DNA from 4 places in the Streptomyces sp. CWNU-52B genome. Region 1 is predicted to be linked to each of the others. Evidence: riboswitches for the same ligand, from Rfam matches in the RefSeq annotation. Region 1 holds a riboswitch; each other region holds the start of a gene.

Region 1 (2,194 bases):
AGCTGATGGTCGAGCAGGGTCAGCGTCGCCGCCCGCGCGGGAGGCTGGGCGGCCGGTGTGACGTCCCGGGTGAGGAGTTCACGCAGGGCGTCGATCTCCGCGGCGAGGGCCGGCGGCCGCAGCACGGGCAGGCCGGCCGCCTCCGCCTCCCGGAGCCCGGAGAGGTCGGCCAGGTCGCGCAGGATGTCGGGCGTGTGGTTGCTGACGACGCGTCCGCTCCACCGGTCGCACAGCGCGGGCGCGGTGAGCGGCCCGTCGTAGTGGTGCCAGGTCGCCTCGTAGGCCCGGCGCAGCGCGGCGAAGGCGTCGGGTGTCTCGGCGGGGTGGGTCAGGACCGTCGTGGCGGTCGAGTGCTGAAGGCCCAGCAGGGCCAGGGTGATCGCGACCCGCTCCGAACGCTGACAGCCTTCGGACAGATACAGCTGATAGCGGTGCGGTGCCGGGTAGAAGCCGCCGGCGAGGCCGACGCCGATGCGACCGCGGAAGCGGTGCGGACGTACGGCGGGGCCGGGCACGGCCGCACCGCAGCCGGCCGCGGGGGTGACCGCCGTCCGTGCGGCGGCCGTCGCGAAGGTACCTGTGCTCGAACCGCGGGAAACTGTCTCGGGCATGGCTCTCCTGAGGGAATCGCGGAAGCCCTGGCAGCCTTGTGGGCACCAGTGGCGAAACGGGGTGACTGCGCTGTCGCTGTCGGCGTGCAGGTCCGGATCAGGCGGACATGCGGCGGACTAGTACGCGCTGGAGACGCGGAGCAGGTCGATGTGCAGTCGCCTCGTCAAGCCGTTCCTGGGCAATTCCCACCCGTCCACGGTCGGGGCTCGCACGAGGCGAGACCACGCTTGTCCCGCCGCTCCGGCGGAACCCGGTCGTCACCCGGGGCACCCCGTCGCGGTGGAAGGGTTGCCTGCCAGCGGGCCGGGGCCGATGAACCGCACGGACGGGGGAGGACCCCGCCCGACGGGCGCTGACAATCGTGACCGTCCCCGCAAGTGTCGGTGCGCTGAGTGAGGTCGTCAAGAAGCCCATACGACACGTCTCAACACGTGGGCAGACGAACAAGAACGGACGAACCGCCGGCCGGTGTGCGCCCGACCGTACCGGCCCTCGGACTCCTGTGAGAATTTTCCGACTGCCGGAAGAAACGGCACACCCGTACTGTTGTGTGCGTCGACGAGCAGACGCTGCCCGGCAACGGGACCGCACGGACGGAGGTGACGCACGTGGGACCACGCCCCGTGCCCTGCCTCCGCGTCCCGAAGCTCACACCGCGCCGCCGGGTGCGGCTGTACTCGCGGCCGCACATCGACCTGCTCCGCTTCGCCGGCGCGCTCTGTCGTCCCTGACCCGTACTCCACGCGGCTCCGCCCTCCTCCAGCGAGGGCCGGCTTTCTCCTACGGTCGATCAGGAAGGCACACCTCTCGTGTCCTCAACACCTGCTGCCCCGCCCTCTCCCGAGCCCGCCCCCTCCGCCGCCTCTTCTTCCGCCTTCCTGCACCTCGCCGTGGCGCTCGACGGCGCAGGCTGGCATCCCGCCGCCTGGCGTGAACCGGTGGCCCGCCCCCGTGACCTGCTCACTGCCGGCTACTGGACGGACCTCGTCACCGAGGCCGAACGCGGACTGCTCGACTTCGTGACCATCGAGGACGCCCTCGGTCTCCAGTCCTCGCGGTTCACCGAACCCGACGGGCGGACCGACCAGGTCCGCGGCCGCCTCGACGCCGTCCTCATCGCCGCCCGCGTCGCACCGCTGACCCGTCACATAGGGCTGCTGCCGACCGTGGTGACCCCCCATACGGAGCCCTTCCACATATCGAAGGCCATCGCCACCCTCGACTACGTGAGCTCCGGGCGCGCGGGCGTCCGGGTCCAGGCGTCGGTCCGCCGGAACGACGCCGCCCACTTCGGCCGCCGTACGTTCCCCTCGTTCCGCATCGAGGACCTGGACAGCCCCGAGGTGCGGGAGCTGACGATCGACCTCTTCGACGAGGCGGCCGACTACGTCGAAGCGGTCCGACGGCTGTGGGACAGCTGGGAGGACGACGCGGAGATCCGGGACGTCGCCACCGGCCGCTTCGTCGACCGGGACAAGCTGCACTACATCGACTTCGAGGGCAGGCACTTCAGCGTCAAGGGGCCCTCGATCACCCCCAGGCCCCCGCAGGGCCAGCCGCTGGTCGGCGCGCTCGCCCACGA
Region 2 (2,194 bases), on a different contig from region 1:
TAGGCGACATCGGTCCCGAGCGACCACCCGGCGTCCTCGGGCGCGTCCGGCCAGCGTGTGGCGCGCAGCCTGGCGCGGAGGTCCTCCAGCGCCGCGGGACCGGTCTGCGGGGTGAAGGGTTCTGGTGCGGTCGTCGGGTCCGGCATGGCACGCATGCTACGGGGCGCACTCCGCTGGACGCGCGGCGGTGGTGTGTCCGGTCTTGTCCCGGATGACGAAGGGGGACGATGTGCCGGAGAGCACCTATGTAGGACGCATGAATGCTGGGAGGGCGGGTAACGGAGCGCCTGTGAACGGAGAATGAGGGCGATGCGGGTGGGACCCAACGACGACGACGGTGACGGCTGTGCGGGGCTCGACGGCGACCTGATGGAGACCGGGTACGCCACGGGTGGCGACGACGGATGCATCGCCGATGCCCGTCATCACGCCAGGGCCTTCCTGGAGCGGGCCCGTGGCCGTCAGCCGTCCGTGACGGCCCGTGTCGTGGGGCTGATCCAGCTGGTGGTCAGTGAACTGGTCACCAACGCCTGCAAATACGCCCCGGGCCCTGTTCTGATGGAGCTGCGCGTCACCCACGAGGCCGTGGACGTCGTCGTGTGGGACAGCGACCCGACGGTTCCCGAGGCCCGCGTCGCCGATCCCGACAGGGTCGGTCAGCACGGCCTGGAGATCGTCAAGGCCGTGGCCCAGGACCTGGAGATCCGCAGGGAGCCGGTCGGCAAACGCATCAGGGCCCGCATCGCCCTGTCCGACGCGTCCACGAACGGCACCGCCACCGCCTGTGCTTGACGCGTGACGTGCGTCGACACGTGACGCGCGGGGACGGGCGAGGGACGGGCAGGGGACGGGCGAGCGGACCGTGACCGCCGCCGCGATCACCCATTGACGGATCAGGACGCAGCTCAGTACCGTTGCATGTGGCATTGAGTGTCAGCGTCAAGCCCTGGCTCGCTGGCCGGCAACCCTCGTACGCGGTGGGGTGCTCCAGGTGAAAGCCCGGCAGGGCCGCCGGCTCTGCAAGTGCGTGACCCCGTGACCGGGGTCCGACGATCTGGAGGACCGTGGTGCGACGCAGTGTCGACCTGAACGCCTCGATCGCGACCGCGCCGGCGTTCTTCCGGTTCTCCCGCCGGCGCCACATCGATCTGCAGCGCATCACCAGCTGTCTCTGTCACGGCTGACCGGGTCCCGCTGCCGGCCGCTTGACCGCACGGCTGCCGGGCTTCGCTCGGCCGGCTGACGTCCGCAGACCCCCGTGCGCCGCCTGGGCCGGCCGGTTCCCGCGGCAGTGTTCCGCGGGCGCTCAGGGGCTGTCGGCTCCACAGCGATGTCACGCCGTCATCGGCGTCCTCCCCTTCCTCCCCCTCGCCTTCCTCCCTCCCTCCCTCCCTCCCTCCCTTCCTCCCTGTCTGAACCCAGCTGCCCCGAACAGGGGCGGCACCACCTGCGGTTCCCCTTGTACGCATGGGCGCGCGCCGGGAGATCCATGGGCGCGGGTCTGGTGATTTTCGAGTAGGAGAAACGATTCCGTGAAACCGTATCCGGATTCCAGAGCCACCCGGTGGACCGCGCCCGCCGCGCTCGTGACAGCCGCCCTGCTGTCGCTGAGCGCCTGCTCGTCGGGCAGCGGGACCGGCTCCGGCGCGGGCGGCGGCGAGGGCCCGGCCCGGTCCGGCGGCACGCTGACGTTCGCGGTGGGGTCCGACGCGGGCTGCGTCGATCCGCAGCAGGTGGGCAGCAACGACACGATCTACTCGCTCCGCCAGGTGGTGGACTCACTCACCGACCAGGATCCCAGGACCGGCAAGATCGTGCCGTGGCTGGCGAAGAGCTGGGACATCGACGCGGACGCCACGACCTTCACGTTCCACCTGCGCTCGGGAGTCACCTTCAGCGACGGGTCACCGCTGACCGCACAGGTGGTCAAGGACAACTTCGACGCGGTGCCCGACCTCGGCGCGCTGGGCACGCTGGCCCAGGGCTACTTGAGCGGCCTGGAGAAGACCACCGTGGTCGACCCGCTCACGGTGCGGGTGAGGTTCAAGCAGCCCAACGCGCAGTTCCTCCAGGCCACGGCGACGCACTCACTGGGCATCGAGTCCTCGGCCAGCGTGAGGAAGAGCCCGCAGGACAAGTGCAGCGAGGGCGTGATCGGGTCCGGTCCCTTCGTGCTGAAGAGCTATGTGCAGAA
Region 3 (2,194 bases), on a different contig from region 1:
GATGACGCCGACGCGCGGGGCGTCGTCGCCGAAGAGGGACAGGACGCGGACCTCGGGCACCTCGGCGAGACCGGCGAGGACGGTGTCGATCAGGTGCCGCTCCCGGGCGACCAGCGAGGTGAAGCCGGCCTCGGTGAGGGCCTTGCAGGCGGAGGCGATGGAGTAGGCGCCGATGACGTTGGGCGACCCGGCCTCGTGCCGTGCGGCGCTCTCGTGCCACTCGACGTCGACACCCCCGTCGACCCGCCGCGTCACCTTGCGCGAGGCGCCTCCGCCGGCGAGGTACGGCTCGGCCTCGGTCAGCCAGTCCGCGCGTCCGGCCAGCACACCCGCCCCGAACGGCGCGTACAGCTTGTGCCCGGAGAACGCGACCCAGTCCACGTCCAGCTCCCGTACGGAGACCGGGTGGTGGGGCGCGAGCTGGGCGGCGTCGAGCACGATGCGGGCGCCGTGGGTATGGGCGGCGGCGGCCAGCTCCCGTACGGGCCACAGCTCACCGGTGACGTTCGAGGCACCCGTGACGCACACGAGCGCCGGTCCCCGCGGGTCGCGCTCGGCCAGGGCCCGCTCCAGCGTGGCGACGGCCTCGCCCGGGGTGCGCGGGGCGTCGAGATAGGTGACCCGGGCGTCCCGCCAGGGCAGCAGCGACGCGTGGTGCTCGGTCTCGAAGACGAAGACCTGGCAGCCGGCGGGGAGGGCGGCGGCGAGGAGGTTCAGCGAGTCGGTGGTGGACCGGGTGAAGACGACCTGGTCGCCGTCGTCCCGGCAGTCGAGGAACTCCGCGACGGTCCTGCGGGCGTTCTCGAAGAGATCCGTGGAGAGCTGGGACAGGTACCCGGCCCCGCGGTGCACGCTCCCGTAGTACGGGGCGTACGCGGCCACGTCGTCCCACACCCGCTGGAGGGCGGGGGCGCTGGCGGCGTAGTCGAGCGCGGCGTAGGTGACCTCGCCGCCGGTCACGAGCGGGACGGTGACGTCCCGGCCCAGCACGGGCAGCGATCCGGACCCGGAGACGTCCTGACACCCGGTCTCGACGGACTCGACGGACTGGACAGCCTGGACGGACCGGTCGGCGGCAGCGGTGGAGACAGACATGGCGAACTCCTGAGAGGCAGGCGAGATCACTGTGCGGGCCGCGGGCGGGCAGGCCTCGGCGGCTCGGCACAGGAGAGGTGAAAGGGGTACGCGGAAGTGGGGCTCGGCGCCCTATCGCATTCGCTTGCTCATGAAAGGCTCCCTCGAACGACCAGGACCCCTGGTGTGTCCGCTCCAGCGAGCGGTGAGGGGTCCGCGCTTGCCGTAGACCTCACTGCCTACGACCTGGTCTTCACCCGGGGCACCCCGCCACGGACGGAGGGTTGCCGGACAGTCGGCCGGGGCCTCATGACTGTCACTCATGACCTGCCAGCATCTTGCCACACGATCTTCCGAGCGCACTACGGATGTCCGTATACCGGGACGGCGTGGGTCGCGGTGCCGGGCGCGCGGTCCTTTCCGGGGGGCGAGGAACTGCGTCTCTCGGGGGCGCGGGGAACTGCGCGACCAGCCCCACCCGCCCAGCTACCGGTTGGTGGCAGCCACCCACCGGTCGAGCGTCCGCAGCGCCGCCCCCGAGTCGATCGCCTCCGCGGCGCGAGCCATCCCCGCCCGGATCTGCTCCGCGAGCGGCCCGGCGCCCGGCGTCAGCGCCACCAACGCCGCCGCGGAGTTCAGCAGCACCGCGTCCCGGACCGGCCCGGTCTCCCCCTGCAGCAGCCGCCGCGCGACATCCGCGTTGTACGACGCGTCAGCCCCTCGCAACGCCTCCACGGGCACCAGCTCGATCCCCACGTCCCGCGGGTCGAAGGCCTCCTCGCGGACCTTCCCGTCCCGCACGACCCACACCCGCGAGGTCGCCGTCGTCGTCAGCTCGTCGAGCCCGTCGTCACCGCGGAAGACCAGCGAGGAGTTGCCGCGCTCGGCGAACACCCCGGCCATGATCGGCGCCATCAGCGGGTCGGCGCACCCGACCGCCTGTGCCTTCACCCGCGCGGGGTTGGTCAGCGGACCGAGCACGTTGAACACCGTCCTGATGCCCAACTGCCCCCGCGCGGCACCCACATGACGCATCGCCGGATGGAACTTGGCCGCGAAGCAGAAGGTGATCCCGGCCACCTCGGCGACCTCCGCCACCCGATCCGTCGGCAGCGCCAGA
Region 4 (2,194 bases), on a different contig from region 1:
GGGCGGTCGTACATCGCCTTGACGAGGTCCACACCGGGGTCGGTGAGCAGCGGCCCGACGATCCCGGAGACGAAGTCCGCCGAGAACTCCTTCAGGTCCGCGTCGACGAAGGCCACGATGTCCCCACGCGTGACCAGCAGCGAGCGCCACAGCACCTCGCCCTTGCCGGGGACGGCCGGGATACGGGGCAGGATCTCGTCCCGGTGCACGACCCGGGCGCCCGCGGCGGCGGCGACCTCGGAGGTACGGTCCGTCGAACCCGAGTCGATCACCACGACCTCGTCGACGAGCGGCACCTTCGCGGTCATCAGCTCGCGGCGGATCACGGTGACGATCTCGCCGACCGTCGCCTCCTCGTCGAGCGCGGGCAGTACGACACTCACCGTGGAGCCGGTGGAGCGCTTCGCGGCGACGATCTTCTTGAGCGGGCGGTCCTCGACGGACCAGGAGCGCGTGCTCAGCCAGCGCTCGACGTCTTCCAGCACGTGCGGCTCTCCCTTGCGTTCATTGGGATGCGTGTGCCCGGCGCCGCGGCAGCGGTGGGTGGCCGCTGTCATCTCGCGGTTCGGACTGCTCTCTCCACCATCCAGGCCTTCGGTTACAGTCTTGAACAACGCTGATGACCATCGCATGTCGGGGGTCGTTGCGTGTACAACTAAAACTGAATACCGCTCATCCAGAGGGGCAGAGGGATACGGCCCGTTGAAGCCCCGGCAACCCTCCAGCCGGTCTCGTCCTGATCATCGTCGATCAGTGCCGCGAGGCTCCCGGCTCGGGAAGGTGCCAAATCCGTCTCACGGCGAAGTGCGTCGTGAGGAAGATGAGGAGAAAGGGCCTCGCCTCCATGGCTGCGCAGACAGTTGCAAGCACCACGAACTCCGCCCCCGCCGCGAATCCCTCCGCGAGCCACGGCAACTCCGTGGACCTCGGCCCGGCAGCGGCGCTCTCCTGCCGCGAGTGCGGCCACCGCGTCCCGCTCGGCCCGGTCTTCGCCTGCGAGGAGTGTTTCGGACCGCTGGAGATCGCCTACGACTTCTCGGGCTACGACACCGAGGAACTGCGGGCGCGGATCGAGTCGGGCCCCGCGAACATCTGGCGCTACGCGCCGCTGCTGCCCGTCCCCGCGGACGTGGCGGACAAGCCGAACATCAACCCGGGCTGGACCAAGCTCGTCAAGGCCGACAACCTGGCCCGCGAACTGGGCGTCGACCCCGGCAAGCTCTTCGTCAAGGACGACTCGGGCAACCCGACGCACTCCTTCAAGGACCGCGTCGTCGCCCAGGCCATCGAGGCCGCGCGCGCCTTCGGCTTCACCACGCTCTCCTGCTCCTCCACGGGCAACCTCGCGGGCGCGGTGGGCGCCGCCGCCGCCCGCGCCGGCTTCCGTTCCTGCGTGTTCATCCCGCACGACCTGGAGCAGGGCAAGGTCGTCATGGCCGCGGTCTACGGCGGCGAGCTCGTCGGGATCGAGGGCAACTACGACGACGTGAACCGTTTCTGCTCCGAGCTGATCGGCGACCCGGCCGGCGAGGGCTGGGGCTTCGTCAACGTGAACCTGCGGCCGTACTACGCGGAGGGGTCCAAGACCCTGGCGTACGAGATCTGCGAGCAGCTCGGCTGGCGGCTGCCGGACCAGCTGGTCGTGCCGATCGCCTCCGGCTCCCAGCTGACGAAGATCGACAAGGGTCTGAAGGAACTGATCGAGCTCGGCCTCGTCGAGGACAGGCCGTACAAGATCTTCGGCGCCCAGGCCGAGGGCTGCTCGCCGGTGTCCGTCGCCTACAAGGCCGGGCACGACGTCGTACGGCCGCAGAAGCCGAACACGATCGCCAAGTCGCTCGCCATCGGGAACCCGGCGGACGGCCCGTACGTGCTCGACATCGCCCGGCGCACGGGCGGGGCCGTGGAGGACGTGAACGACGACCAGGTGGTCGACGCGATCAAGCTGCTGGCGCGGACCGAGGGGATCTTCGCGGAGACCGCCGGCGGGGTGACGGTGGGCGTGGCGAAGAAGCTGATCGAGAGCGGGCTGCTCGACCCCACTCTGACGACCGTGGTCCTCAACACCGGGGACGGTCTGAAGACCCTGGACGCGGTGGCCTCCGACACGGGGCTCACGGCGACCATCCGCCCGAACCTGGACTCCTTCCACGAGGCCGGGCTCGGTTCCTGACCGTGCATGACCGTGTATGAC

What was found. Region 1 has a riboswitch for S-adenosylmethionine ahead of ACLVWQ_RS26515 (putative leader peptide). Riboswitches for the same ligand answer to the same signal wherever they lie in the genome.
Region 2: linked by a shared signal. The riboswitch ahead of ACLVWQ_RS05655 (putative leader peptide) and the one ahead of ACLVWQ_RS26515 (putative leader peptide) in region 1 are both predicted to bind S-adenosylmethionine.
Region 3: linked by a shared signal. The riboswitch ahead of ACLVWQ_RS30020 (aminotransferase class V-fold PLP-dependent enzyme) and the one ahead of ACLVWQ_RS26515 (putative leader peptide) in region 1 are both predicted to bind S-adenosylmethionine.
Region 4: linked by a shared signal. The riboswitch ahead of thrC (threonine synthase) and the one ahead of ACLVWQ_RS26515 (putative leader peptide) in region 1 are both predicted to bind S-adenosylmethionine.

Annotation. Positions count from the first base shown of each region.
Region 1 is NZ_JBLFJV010000028.1:129,583-131,776, forward strand. It holds gene ACLVWQ_RS26510 (glutathione S-transferase family protein) at 1-611, opposite strand, end outside; gene ACLVWQ_RS26515 (putative leader peptide) at 729-824, opposite strand; SAM riboswitch class IV at 831-979, opposite strand; gene ACLVWQ_RS26520 (putative leader peptide) at 1,278-1,343, shown strand; gene ACLVWQ_RS26525 (LLM class flavin-dependent oxidoreductase) at 1,422-2,194, shown strand, end outside.
Region 2 is NZ_JBLFJV010000005.1:627,323-629,516, forward strand. It holds gene ACLVWQ_RS05645 (epoxide hydrolase family protein) at 1-146, opposite strand, end outside; gene ACLVWQ_RS05650 (ATP-binding protein) at 310-792, shown strand; SAM riboswitch class IV at 923-1,032, shown strand; gene ACLVWQ_RS05655 (putative leader peptide) at 1,065-1,184, shown strand; gene ACLVWQ_RS05660 (ABC transporter substrate-binding protein) at 1,533-2,194, shown strand, end outside.
Region 3 is NZ_JBLFJV010000044.1:81,569-83,762, reverse strand. It holds gene ACLVWQ_RS30020 (aminotransferase class V-fold PLP-dependent enzyme) at 1-1,095, opposite strand, end outside; SAM riboswitch class IV at 1,286-1,402, opposite strand; gene trpD (anthranilate phosphoribosyltransferase) at 1,561-2,194, opposite strand, start outside.
Region 4 is NZ_JBLFJV010000008.1:176,134-178,327, forward strand. It holds gene ACLVWQ_RS11665 (glucosyl-3-phosphoglycerate synthase) at 1-485, opposite strand, end outside; SAM riboswitch class I at 670-827, shown strand; gene thrC (threonine synthase) at 845-2,173, shown strand.